Regions from separate parts of the Alitiscatomonas sp. genome, predicted to be linked through region 1. Evidence: predicted binding sites of a transcription regulator. Region 1 holds the regulator's gene; the other holds the start of a gene.
What was found. Region 1 encodes Rex, which represses fermentation and respiration genes when NADH is low (regulators of the CRP and FNR family bind a similar motif). Its sites were predicted from a motif close to ATTGTTAANTANTTAACAAT; they were not measured.

Region 1 (6,195 bases):
TTTTTGGTAACATTCTGGTGAATGACCAGTTCTTTTTCGATATGTTTTATCCATCCAGGACCGGAGGGATCCTGTTTCTGACGATCTGCTTCTTTGCGCCCTTCAGCTCCTTTATACGCATCGACTATCCCACATTCCGCCACCAGGCAGAGCTGGATATGCTGAAAATGGAGCCGTTTACTGCGAAATACGCGGCCTCCGCCAATCATCAGCGGCAGTACGATGTGGGGATCTTCCTGGTGTCCTGTATCCTTTCGGCCGTTTCCGGCCCGTTCCTTTTCGTATACAGGATATACAGGCTGGTCCGCCTGTCGGCAGCGCTGAAGCGTGGGGACTGGTAAATAAATTCCGGGGTGCGGATGATGCAATTTACAGGGGAAGGAAACGATGGTGATAAAACAGAATGTTCCGCACGGGATGGATGATTCCGGTTTCAGAAGAAAGGATATTGTAATGATCAAGCTGCAAGATATTCAAAAAGATTATGGAACAGTACCAGTCCTGGAAAATATCAGTCTGGAAATCATACCTGGAAAAATCTATGGACTGATTGGTCCCAATGGGGCTGGAAAGACTACATTTTTAAAAATCCTGGCGGGAATCCTCTATCCTGCGTCGGGATCCCTTGAAATCCAGGGCAGCCGGGAAAAATACGATCGGTGGTGCAGAACGCATGTGATCTACATTCCAGGTGGGGACCGTGGGCTGCGTCAGAAAAATTCTGTATATGAGAATGCCCTGTGTTATGGGATCATAAAGGGAATGAGAAAGCAGGCAGTGGAGGACAGGATCCTGGAACTGGCGCCGGTACTGTCCATGGAAAAATTGCTGGATAAAAAGGTGGAAACGCTATCCATGGGACAGAAAAAGAAAGCCGCGCTGCTATGTGGGCTCTGCTCCGGAATGCAGGTGATTTTGTTTGATGAACCTTCACTGGGGGTTGATATCGACGGGATCGAGGAACTAAAATCCATTATAAAAAAAGTCCACCAGGAATATCAGATTACTTTTTTAATATCTTCGCACGATATGAGCTTTCTTTCTGATATTGCCAGCGAGTATATTTTTATGTCTGGCGGGAGGATAAAGCTGGAGCACCATGGATCCGCAGATCATAAGGATATTATGGAAAAATATCAGAAGCTGATCAGATAGGGGGAAATATGCAGAAATATTTAGAATTACTAAAAAATCAGATAATTCTTGATATAAAAGAAAGACTCTGTTACCGGATAAATCTGATCAGTGATCTTGTTTTGTTTACATTGATCTATTTTGCTGTTTTTTATCTGGCTGCATCTGGAGAGAGTACTGTGGAATCACGGTTTCTTACGCTTCTGGGGTATATTTTCTGGCAGTTTAACGCCATGGCTCTTGGATACAGCACCAGTACCATCCGCCTGGAGGCATCCAGAGGGACATTGGAGCTGTATATTCAAAGCAAGTACTCGATCATACTTCTGATGGGGATCCGTCTGATGATATCATTGATGATCAGTGCAGTCACCATGTCCGGCATTCTGGTATTCTCAATCGCTGTACATATTTTAAACTTTTCAAATTTAGTTTTCTTTTTAAAAGCATTGGTACTGATCGTTCCCAGCATAATCGGGATGTACGGGATCGGCCTTATGATCGGTGCGGTCGGTCTGGGAGAGAAAAATACAGGGCAGATGGTTATGATCATTCAGGGGACGATGCTGTTTTTGATCAACATGATACAGACAGAGAAATTCAGTATTCTTCATTTATTACCGTTTGCTCCAGGAATCGTAATCGTTCAGATACTTTATTCGGGGCAGCCCATATCAGCGCTCATTTCCCTTGGATATGTGGGGCTGAATTTCCTGTGGCTGGCGGCAGGCGTCTCTTTTTTTAATGTCATGCTGGAGAGGGAGAGGAAATACGGATCGTTTGATCATTATTAGAATAGGCGGGCAGATTCGTCTGGCGTAAGAACATAGTTGGGATCATTGTCATGTATTTCAAACTTCTGAGGACAGCATTCAGGAGTTGGAGCCTGTAATATACAGGTCAACATCAAAGTCTGATTCTTTTTAACCGCTTCATAATCATTTTCAATATCGTGGATTTAAACCGCAAAACGTTTTGCCGTCCTCCGAGATATGGCCCAAGGCTTCACACAGGCGTGTGTACCCGCTGGGATGGATAAAGGGGACCATAAGGCAAGAATTTCCTCCCGATCCACTTGACAAGGATTTGACAAAATGTATAGATATGCTATAATGTTAGCATCGGCGTACCGGGGCGTGCTGCCCCTGTATGCAGGTGCTATTTGATCGTTACACAGGAAGGTGAAGACACAACATGACAGAAGAGAGACAGATTTCAAAGGCAGTAATTTCCAGGCTGCCCCGGTATTACCGCTATCTGGGCGAGCTGATGGAGGAGGGGATCGAAAGGATCTCGTCCAATGAGCTGAGTGCCAGGATGAAGGTCACCGCCTCCCAGATCCGCCAGGATCTCAATAATTTCGGCGGCTTCGGGCAGCAGGGATATGGATATAATGTAAAGTATCTTTATACGGAGATCGCCAGGATCCTGGGCATCGACCGGCAGCATAACCTGATCATCATCGGAGCCGGAAACCTGGGCCAGGCCATTGCCAATTATACCAACTTTGAAAAACGCGGCTTCATGATCAAGGGAATGTTCGACATCAACCCGCGGCTCATCGGCCTGGTGGTGCGCGGGGTGGAGATCCGCAGCATTGACAATCTGGAGCAGTTCATTGTGGACAACGAGGTGCAGATCGCGGCCCTTACGATCCCCAAGTCCAAAGCGCCGGAGATCGCAGACCGTCTGGTCCGGGCAGGGATCAAGGCCATCTGGAATTTTGCCCATACGGACCTCAACGTGCCCGACGATGTGGTGGTGGAAAACGTTCATCTTTCAGAGAGTCTGATGCGTCTTTCCTACCGGGTATGCAGTATGCAGGACGAGCGGGAGCGGAAGGAACGGGAAAAAACAGTATGATCCTTGGAACGGGCTGTGATTTAGTGGAAATTGAGCGGATGAAAAAAGCCTGTGAAAAAGAGGCTTTTTTATCGCGTGTGTATACAGAAAGGGAGCGCCGGCAGGCAGGGGGGAAAGCCTCTGTCCTTGCCGGCGATTTTGCTGTGAAGGAGGCTGTGGCCAAGGTCTTCGGGACGGGCTTCCGGGACTTTATGCCAGGGGACATCGAGGTCCTCCGGGATGAGCTTGGAAAGCCCTATGTGAACCTGTATGGCAGAGCCAGAAAGACAGCAGAAGAAAAGGGGATCCTCCGGCTGGAGGTATCCATTTCCAATACAAGGGAGTACGCCATGGCCTTTGCCGTGGGGGAAGGAGAGTGACGGAATGAAGGATCTGCTGAATGCCGCAGAGATGAAGGCGGTGGATCAAAGAAGCATCGAGGAATACGGGATCCCATCCCTGATACTGATGGAGCGGGCGGCCCTGGAGGTGGTAAAACGGGCCGGAGAGCTTCTGGAGCCGGGGCTTTCGGGGAATGAGGCCCTGGAGCATGGTCCAGGAAGGGAGCGGCTTTTAAAGGAAAGGAAGAGGAAGACGGTCTGGGCAGTCTGTGGGCTGGGAAACAACGGGGCCGACGGCGTGGCGGCGGCCAGGATGCTGACGCTCCAGGGCTTTTCCTCTGTCATCCTCCTTCCGTCCCTGGAGGGAAAACGGAGCCGGGAGCTGGAGGTCCAGCTTTCGGTGGCGGAAAAGCTGGGGATCCCCATCCTCACCCTGGGCGATCCGCTTCCGGAGGCCTGCGATCTGATCCTTGACGCAGTGTTTGGCATCGGGCTTTCAAGGCCGGTGGAGGGCGTTTATAAGGAGCTCATCGGCCTTATGGAGGAAAAACGGCAGCGGGAGCTGGTCCCGGTGGCGGCGGTGGATATGCCGTCGGGCATCAGCTCGGACACAGGGGCTGTCATGGGCTGTGCCGTAAAGGCGGATGTGACTGTGACCTTTGGCATGAGGAAGGTGGGCCAGGCCCTGTTTCCGGGCCGGGAATACTGCGGACGGCTTTTTTTGGAGGACGTGGGCTTCGTGCCCGAGGATCTGGAGCAGGCCGGAGAGCACGTCCATGCCCACGGACCGGAGGATCTTATGGAGATCCCCAGGCGGCGGGCGGATTCCCACAAGGGGACCTATGGAAAGATCCTGGTGATCGCCGGGGCAAAAAACATGGCGGGAGCCGCGTATTTTTCTGCCCTGGCGGCGTACCGTACCGGGGCTGGGCTGGTGAAGATCATGACGGTGGAGGAAAACCGCAGTGTGATCCAGGAGCGGCTGCCGGAGGCGGTGCTGTCCTCCTTTGATCCCCAGTGGGCCAGCGAGGAGCCGGGGGAGTTTAAGGAGTATATCCGTTCCCAGACGGGCTGGGCTGACGCCATCGTCCTGGGCCCGGGACTGGGACAGGAGGAGTATGCCAGGACACTGGTGGAGGCAGTCTTAAGCGACGCCTATGTGCCCATCGTCATGGACGCCGACGCGGTGAACCTGGCGGCCAGATATCCGTATCTGAAGGGATATTTCACGGAAAATATCATTCTGACGCCCCATGTGCTGGAATTTTCCCGGCTGACGGAAAAGCCGGTGGAGGAGATCAAGGAGGATCCCCTGGCAGCGGCCAGGGAGTTTTCTGACCAGTACGGCGTCACCTGCGTTTTAAAGGATGCGGCCACGGTGACGGCCAGAAAGGACGGAAAGCTGTTTATAAACTTAAGCGGTTCTCCAGCCATGGCCAAGGGAGGCTCCGGAGACGTGCTGACAGGGGTCATTGCGGGACTTTTAGCCATGGGAATGGACGACTGCGAGGCGGCGTCCCTGGGCGTTTATGTCCATGGACTGGCAGGAGAAGCGGCTGAGAAAAAATACGGCGTTCACTCGGTCCTGGCCGGAGAACTGGCAGGCTGTATCGGAGAGGTGGTCAATGGAAATGTATAAAAGAGCGTATGTGAAGGTGGATCTGGACCGGATCCGGAAGAATATGAAGGCGATCCGGAGCGTGCTGCCGGAGGGAACGAAGATCATCGGCGTGGTAAAGGCCGACGGCTACGGCCATGGGGCGGTCCAGACCGCGAAAGCCATTGAAGAGGACGCCGCAGGCTATGCGGTGGCCACAGCGGAGGAGGCACTGGAGCTTAGAGGAAATGGGATAAAAAAGCCGGTGCTGGTACTGGGACCGGTGCCGGAGTGCCAGTATGGGAGCATGGTGGAGCAGGAGATCCGGACGGCAGTGTTCGATCTTACGAGGGCAGAACGGCTTTCGGAAACGGCGGTGTCCCTGGGGATGATGGCCAGAGTCCACATTGCGGTGGACACCGGGATGAACCGGATCGGTCTGAGGCCCAGCCGGGAACAGGCCCAGGTGGTGAAGGAGATCGCCGGACTTCCAGGGATCGTGACAGAGGGCATGTTCACCCATTTTGCCAGGGCTGACGAGGCGGATAAGACCTCTGCCAGGGAGCAGCTCCAGGCGTTCCTGGATTTTTCGCAAATGGTAAAGGAAGCGGGCGTTTTCATTCCCGCCCTCCATTGCGCCAACAGCGCCGGGATCATGGATCTGAAGGAGAGCCATATAACGGCGGTCCGGGCCGGGATCATCCTGTACGGCCTGTATCCGTCGGATCAGGTACAGAGGGAGGCTCTTTTTCTGGAACCGGCCATGGAGCTGAAAAGTTTTATTACCTATATAAAGGAGATCGGACCGGGAGCGGCTGTGAGCTATGGAGGGACCTTTGTGGCGGACCGCCCCGTGCGTCTGGCCACCGTCAGCATCGGCTACGGAGACGGCTATCCCAGGAGCCTTTCCAATAAAGGGGAGGTACTGGTCCATGGGACGCGGGCCAGGATCCTGGGCCGGATCTGTATGGATCAGCTGATGATCGATGTGACCGGGATCCCGGAGGCCAGGGAGGGAGATGAGGTGACTCTTTTGGGCCGGGACGGAACAGAGGAGATCACCATGGAAGAACTGGCGGACTTAAGCGGCCGGTTCCATTATGAGATCCCATGCCTCATGGGAAAACGCCTGCCCAGGGTCTATGTGTCCGGGGGACGGACCAGGGAGGCCGGGGAGCTTTAACAAGCATTCCGGTCCCAGGGGGAAGCGGCCTTTAAATGCCGGCCCGGTTTCAGGTTCCGGCATCATTTTGCGGCAGTTCTGCATAAGGTAATCGTAGA
Region 2 (8,025 bases), on a different contig from region 1:
TCCGGTGGCCGCTGCCTCCGGCTTATCGTTGGGGTCAGACTTCAGACCGTGCTTTGCGATCAAGAAGGCTGCCACAGGTCCGCCGATCAGGGAGCCCATGATATTTCCCATGGTACCGGCCGCAACGCCGATGGTGGTGGCGTCGGGAGCGCCCCAGCCTTCAAAAATGGGGCCGAAGGCGGCCGCTGTGCCTACGCCGCCGGACATAGCGGCAGAAGAGCACTGGAGAGCCAGAAGCGGATGCATTCCCAGAAGCTGGCTCAAGGCGTAGCCCAGGAGATCCTGGCATGTGATGAGGAGACATGCCGCGAAGGCGATCATCACACAGAGCTTTCCTCCGGCATGGCGGAGCATTTTTGCACTGAAGCCAAAGCCTACACATAAGAAGAAGATATTCTGGGTCAGATCCTTCATCAGGGAAGCGTCAAAGGAAATATCCACGATGCCCATGCCCTTGATCAGGGAGACCAGGATGGAAAAGATAATACCGGAAACCACTGGAGCCGGGATCGCGTACTTTCTTAAAGGTGCGGAGCGCGCCACAATGGCACGCCCCAGAAAGATGACGATGGCTGCGAAACCGAGCGTGCATAAATATTCAAACTTGAACGATGCAGCAGCTCCGTCGGCAGCCGGCGTGTAGGTGCCGAAATAACTGATAATGTCTGCCATAATTAAGATCCTCCAATCTTTTTATAAACATAAACAATTTATAAAAAAAGTATAAATTGCCGTGGAGGAAAAGTCAATTTTAGTAAGTATGTAACAGACTTTCGTAAGTTTCGTAGTCCCGCCGGCCTTAAAGCGTATAATTCCGGCGGCCCAGGCTGTACTGAATGGACGGCCTGCCTCCGGTCTTATAGTCAATGGAGCTGACGATCTCTCCGATATCCACCAGATAATTCATATACCGGCGGATGGTGATCCGGGACAGATGGATCTGCTCCGCGATCTGTTCGCTGGTAAAGAGATCCTCCGGATGCTCCGCAAGGAACCGGCGGATCATGTTCAGGGTCGCTTCATTGAGTCCCTTGGAAAGCTGGGGGACAGAATCTGCCGCAGGATCGGGCCCGGCAAAGAGCTGGTCGATGGCATTCTGGCTCAGGCTGGGCCTGGCGCCCTGCAGATATTCCTGCTGGGCGGCGAACCGCTCCAGGGCCGTCCGGAACCTGGCGTATTCAAAGGGCTTTACCAGATAATCCAGAACGCCCCGGCTTAAAAGCGAGCGGACGATATCGGTGTCATTGGCGGAGGTGACCATGATGATTGCAGGAGTTTTTCCCATGGCATGGAGCCGGTCGATGAATACATCCCCGTTCATAAGGGGAGTATAATAATCCAGGATGATCAGGTCCGTTGTATGGTCCTTCAGGTATTCCAGAGCCTCAGCGCCGCTTTTAAAGACGCGGTCTGTCTGGAACGAGGGGGTGGCTTCCACATACTGCCGGTTGATGGAGGCCACCATCGGGTCGTCTTCAATGATCATGACGTGATACATCATTGGTATTCCTTTCTTGTAAAAGTGAGAGTGAAGCAGGTACCTTCGCCCTCCTCGGTGTCGATGGAGATCTCTCCGCCGCAGCGGTCCACGATCTGACGGACCAGGTGGAGACCTGTGCCCCGGCCTTCTCCTTTAGTAGAAAAACCGTTGTCAAAGATCCGCTCCAGGACCGGCGCCGGGATCCCGCGGCCCGTATCCTCACAGGTGATGACTGTGCCTTCGGTGCTGGCGTAGATCCCCAGGGTGATCTCGCGGATCTCCTTTTTGGAGCCATGGAGCTCCTCGATGGCATTTTCCAGGAGATTTCCCACGAGGGTCACACAGTCGCCCACGTCCATGACCAGATCCTTTCCCATGCAGCGGCTGTCGGGAGACACGGTGAGCAGGATCCCCAGCTCTGCGGCGTGCATCATCTTGCCTACCACAAGGGCACAGATCTGATGGACACGGAGGCAGTCGGCGGTCTGACGGATAGCCTGGCTGGATACCAGGCTGCTGTTTGTAATGAAGGTGATGGCCTGCTGGGTCTGGCCGGTCTGGAGATAGCCCAGGATCACATGGAGCTTATTCAGAAATTCATGATTGAAGGCCCGCAGGGTGTCCAGCATGGACCTGGCGCCGGACAGCTCGTCTGACAGGGTCTCCACCTCATAGCGGTCATTGAGGATCGTAAGGACGCCCTGGATCTTCGGGAGATTCCCAATGGGGATCTCACTGCAGATCAGGGGATGACCGGAAAGAGAGCAGCCCTGTCCCATGACCGGACTTCCTGTTTTTAGGATCTCCTGGGCTCTGGTGGCCGGGAACAGCCGGCCGATGGGCTGGCCCAGCGGCTCCTCCCCAGGAGGGAACAGGGCCCTTGCGGGCTGATTGGCAAAGACCACCGTACCGGTGAGATCAGAGGCGAGGATCCCCTCCTCCATGGCATTGAGCACCGTATCCTGGCGCAGGTAAAGCCTCAGGAGTTCCTGGGGGTGATACCCCATAAGGGAGGAGCGCAGGAGCCGCACCGTGCCGTGGGAGAGCAGAAAACTGACTACCAGCATGACGACCAGCACAGCCGCGTAAACGGAAAAGATCTGCCGGGACTGCTCGGCGATATAGGTGGAAAACGCTGAGGCCATGACAAAGCCGGATATGGCACCGTCGTTGCCCACGACCGCGTGAAAGGCCCGGCGCTGGGTTCCGTGGGTACCGATCCCAGTGGTGATATAAGGACCGCTGCCGGAAAGCACCGCCTGCTCCTCGCCGTTTATGAGGCTTTCTCCGGATTCCCGGCGGGTCGTATGGTAAAACCGCAGGAGGTTCCTGTCGTAGATGGCGATGACATTCAGATCGGGAAAGTTTTCATGGAGCCCGTCCAGAGCCGCTGCGGTTTCCCTGTCCGGATAGCCGGAATCCAGCATGTGGATCACCTGGTCCATGGAGGCGGCGTAGGCGGCCACCCCGCTGATCAGGGAATCGATCTCCGCCTTCCGTCTGTTTACGTTATAAAACAGGCTGATCCCCAGGGAGAGCACCAGAAGACAGGCGGAAACAGAGAAAAAGCTGAGAAATAATTGTTTTTCTAAAGACAATTTTTTGAACTTCGGAAGCATGGATCATGCCTTTCTTATTTGAAAAAAGAGGATATTTTTCTATGTATCACCAGTATAAGGAAAAAAGCAGCAAGTTGCAAGAAAAAACAAGAAGTTATTTCGAAAAAAAAGTCTTGCAATTTCCCGAAGAGTCATATATAATACATGCTAAATTGATTAATATTTAACAATCGAGGCTGAAATAACAGCAATCATTTTAGGAGGAATGAAAATATGGCAGTTAAAGTAGCAATTAATGGCTTTGGCCGTATCGGCCGTCTTGCTTTCAGACAGATGTTCGGCGCAGAGGGATTTGAGATCGTTGCCATCAACGACTTAACTTCTCCGGAAATGCTGGCACACTTATTAAAATACGACTCCACCCAGGGCAGATACGCACTGGCAGATACGGTTTCCTTCGGCGAGGATTCCATCACCGTTGACGGAAAAGAGATCAAGATCTACGCAAAGGCCAACGCAGCAGAGCTTCCGTGGGGCGAGCTGGGCGTAGACGTAGTGTTAGAGTGCACAGGCTTCTACACCTCCAAAGCAAAAGCACAGGCTCATATCGATGCAGGCGCTAAGCACGTGATCATCTCCGCTCCGGCAGGAAACGATCTCCCGACCATCGTTTACAACGTAAACCACGACCAGTTAAGCAAGGATGATCACATCATCTCCGCTGCTTCCTGTACGACCAACTGCCTGGCACCCATGGCAAAGGCATTAAACGATGCTTACCCGATCCAGTCCGGTATCATGTGCACCATCCACGCCTACACCGGCGATCAGATGACTCTGGACGGACCGCAGAGAAAGGGCGACAAGAGAAGAAGCCGTGCGGCTGCCATCAATATCGTTCCCAACAGCACAGGCGCTGCAAAGGCCATCGGTCTTGTTATTCCGGAATTAAACGGCAAGCTCATCGGTTCCGCACAGCGTGTTCCGACCCCGACCGGATCCACAACGATCTTAACAGCCGTTGTTAAGGGACAGCCCACAAAGGAATCCATCAATGAAGCTATGAAGGCTGCTGCCAACGAGTCCTTCGGCTACAATACAGACGAGATCGTTTCCAGCGATATCATCGGCATGAAGTACGGCTCCCTGTTCGATGCGACCCAGACCATGGTCCTTCCCATCGATGAGAATACTTCTGAGGTTCAGGTGGTTTCCTGGTACGATAACGAAAATTCCTACACAAGCCAGATGGTACGTACCATCAAGCACTTCGGTAAATTACTGAATGCTTAATTCTGGCTGGTTTTGACTCACTTAGGGTCCGGTCTGGAATGGACCGGACCCATTTTTTATGATATAATGGAATCATCGGAAAAATAAGGAGGAATGGAACATGGCTTTAAATAAGAAGACCATCGACGACATCAACGTAAAAGGCAGAAGAGTCCTGGTGCGCTGCGACTTCAACGTACCGTTAAAAGATGGTGCGATCACCGATGAGACGAGGATCGTGGCAGCTCTTCCCACCATTAAAAAATTAATGAACGACGGCGGAAGGGTGATCCTCTGCTCCCATCTGGGCAAGGTAAAGAACGGCCCCAACGAGGGCGAGTCCCTGGCTCCTGTGGCAAAGAGCCTTTCTGAAAAGTTAGGAAAAGAGGTCGTATTCGTAAGCGACTACCATGTAACCGGAGAAGCTGCTGCAAAGGCAGTAGAGGCCATGAAGGACGGCGACGTGATCTTACTTCAGAATACCCGTTTCCGCGGCGCTGAGGAGACAAAAAACGGCGAGGGATTCAGCCGTGAGCTGGCAGACCTGGCAGATGATTATGTATGCGATGCCTTCGGTTCTTCCCACCGCGCCCATGCGTCTGTGGCCGGCGTTACAAAATTCATCACAGAAAAGGGCGGCTCCAATGCAGTGGGCTATCTGATGCAGAAAGAGATCGAATTCCTTGGAAACGCCGTTGAGAATCCGGTGCGTCCCTTCGTTGCCATCTTAGGCGGCGCAAAGGTTGCCGACAAGTTAAACGTAATTTCCAATTTACTGGAAAAATGCGATACACTGATCATCGGCGGCGGCATGGCCTACACCTTCTTAAAGGCCCAGGGCAAAGAGATCGGAAATTCCCTGGTGGACGATTCCAAGCTGGACTACTGTAAGGAAATGATGGAAAAGGCAGAGAAGCTGGGCAAGAAGCTGCTCCTTCCAGTGGATACCACTGTGGTTTCCGCATTCCCCAGTCCCATTGACGCACCGGTTGACGTGGAATACGTTTCCACAGATGCCATTCCCGCAGATAAAGAGGGCGTGGACATCGGACCGGAGACATGCAAGATCTACAGCGATGCTGTAAAGAATGCGAAGACCGTAGTATGGAACGGACCCATGGGCGTATTCGAGAACCCGACCCTGGCAGCCGGGACCATTGCTGTGGCCAGAGCCCTGGCTGAGACAGACGCCACCACCATCATCGGCGGCGGCGATTCCGCAGCGGCTGTGAACCAGCTTGGCTTCGGGGACAAGATGACCCACATCTCCACCGGCGGCGGCGCATCCTTGGAGTTCCTGGAAGGAAAGGCACTTCCTGGAGTCGTAGCAGCCGACGATAAGTAGACCGGAAAAAAATACGGATTTTACGATGGGGACCACCCGTGAAAGACACCTGGCGCATCGGAGCCGAAGGCGGCCGATGCGCGTATAGGAAGGGTATGGATCAAGGAGGATAAATAAAATGGCAAGAAGAAAGATCATCGCCGGAAACTGGAAAATGAACATGACTCCCACAGAGGCAGTGGCCCTGGTGGAGACCTTAAAGCCCCTGGTAAAAACAGAAGAGGCTGACGTGGTGTTCTGCGTTCCGGCCATCGATATCATTCCGGTGGTAAAGGCCTGCGAAGGCACCAATATCGCCGTTGGAGCAGAAAATATGTACTTTGAGGAAAAGGGGGCATTCACCGGAGAGATCTCTCCCAGTATGCTTACCGACGCCGGTGTGAAATATGTGATCATTGGCCACTCTGAGAGAAGGGAATACTTCGCAGAGACCGACGAGACGGTTAATAAGAAGGTATTAAAGGCCTTTGAGCACGGCCTGACTCCCATCATCTGCTGCGGTGAGACTCTGACCCAGAGGGAACAGGGCATCACCCTGGACTGGATCCGCAAGCAGGTGAAGATCGCATTCCAGAATGTGACTGCAGATCAGGCAAAGACGGCAGTGATCGCTTATGAGCCCATCTGGGCCATTGGAACCGGAAAGACTGCCACCACAGAGCAGGCAGAAGAGGTCTGCGCAGCGATCCGTGCCTGCATCGGCGAGGTTTATGATGAGGCGACGGCAGAGGCGATCCGTATCCAGTACGGCGGTTCTGTGAATGCAGGAAATGCAGCTGAGCTGTTTGCACAGAAGGATATCGACGGAGGCCTTGTGGGCGGCGCTTCCTTAAAGGCAGATTTTGGAAAGATCGTAAATTATAAATAGCCCGGAAACTAAAATACCAGGACCTGGGAGCAGAATTCGGCCATAAAATCAATGGATTCCTTCCTCCCGCCCTGGAACCAGCGGACCACAATGGTGGAGAACGCGTCTTCCCATGCCAGATACCGGTACAGGGAGGCCGGCTCCCCATCGTGGTCTTTTTTTACGAGAGAATAGGAAGAGGTGAAGGCGGAGGTATTGAGCATATGCGCCTCCAGGAGAAGTCCGAACAGCATGGCGTGGTCCCATATATCCTGGAAGAAACAGCGGTACCAGAGGACTGGATCCTTCTGGAAGGTGGGATCGGAGAAGGAGGCAGACAGACTGTCGATAAAAGAGCGGCATACCTCGTTCAGGATCTCTTCCTTGGATTCATAATTGCGGTAAAAGGCTGTCCGGGAAACACCGGAACGGCGGACCAGCTCGGTGATGGTGATCTTTTCAAAGGGCTTCTGGCTCATGAGCTGGATCAGGGCGGTCTGGAGGCATTCCCTGGTGACCTTATTGGCTTCCTTATTAGATAGGTTTTTCATACGGTCTCCTTTTCTGGCTCTGGGGACGAGGTTACAAAAAGCGTATATTTTGTACAGGCATGAAAAAGAAACATTGACGGCCCCCAGCTATGATGTTACAGTTGTTACAGTAAGTTGGACGACACAAATGTATCATAGTGTATTATAATTGTCAATGAAAGGGAAGGAAAATAGAAATTTATGAAGCCAGTGGGGATTATAACAGACAGCTGCAGCGGAATCAGTCAGAAGGAGGCGTCGGAGCGGGGGATCTTTGTCCTGCCCATGCCGTTTTATATTGAAGGCCATTGCCTGTATGAGGGCGTAGACCTGGACAGGGATGAGTTTCTGGAAAAATTAAAGGAAGGAGCAGACGTCTCCACCTCCCAGCCGTCTCCGGCGGAGGTGACGGCTTTATGGGACCGGGTTCTGTCTGAGTATGAAAAGGTGTTGTATATGCCCATCAGCAGCGGACTCAGCGGCTCCTGCGAGACGGCATATGCCCTGACCCGGGACGAGAAGTATGAGGGGAGAGTCCTGGTGGTGGACCACGGCCAGGTGGCGACGCCTCTGCACCGTATGGTCCTGGACGCGCTGGAGCTGGTGGAAAAGGGGTATACGGCTGAAGAGATCCGGGAGCTTCTGGAGCGGGCATCGGACCAGATGATGATCTATATCGGCGTCCAGACTCTGGAGTATCTGAAAAAAGGAGGACGGATCACTCCGGCAGCAGCAGCCTTAGGCGCTGTGTTCAACATTAAGCCGGTCCTTAAGCTGGCCACGGGGAAGCTGGATTCCTTTAAAAAGTGCCACGGCTTTTTAAAAGCCAGAAAAATCATGATCGAAGCCATGAAGCAGGAGATCGAAACCAGGTTCCAGGAGGCATATGAGGCCGGGGCTGTCCATATCCTGGCGGCTTCCAGCGCATCAGAGGCAGAAACAGAAAGCTGGGTAAAGGAGATCGAGGCTGCATTTCCAGGAAAGCAGGTGAT

Region 2: gap (type I glyceraldehyde-3-phosphate dehydrogenase) is a predicted target of Rex. The motif match lies at 3,251-3,270, and genes of this name have one in related genera.

What each region holds. Positions count from the first base shown of each region.
Region 1 covers NZ_JAXXBR010000098.1:585-6,779, forward strand. The annotation lists gene WIH05_RS10415 (hypothetical protein) at 1-341, shown strand, start outside; gene WIH05_RS10420 (ABC transporter ATP-binding protein) at 454-1,155, shown strand; gene WIH05_RS10425 (hypothetical protein) at 1,164-1,928, shown strand; gene WIH05_RS10430 (redox-sensing transcriptional repressor Rex) at 2,329-2,997, shown strand; gene acpS (holo-ACP synthase) at 2,994-3,356, shown strand; gene WIH05_RS10440 (NAD(P)H-hydrate dehydratase) at 3,361-4,956, shown strand; gene alr (alanine racemase) at 4,943-6,097, shown strand.
Region 2 covers NZ_JAXXBR010000041.1:14,788-22,812, forward strand. The annotation lists gene WIH05_RS02195 (sodium/glutamate symporter) at 1-672, opposite strand, end outside; gene WIH05_RS02200 (response regulator) at 800-1,501, opposite strand; gene WIH05_RS02205 (ATP-binding protein) at 1,498-3,078, opposite strand; gene gap (type I glyceraldehyde-3-phosphate dehydrogenase) at 3,313-4,332, shown strand; gene WIH05_RS02215 (phosphoglycerate kinase) at 4,433-5,656, shown strand; gene tpiA (triose-phosphate isomerase) at 5,775-6,524, shown strand; gene WIH05_RS02225 (TetR/AcrR family transcriptional regulator) at 6,533-7,054, opposite strand; gene WIH05_RS02230 (DegV family protein) at 7,235-8,025, shown strand, end outside.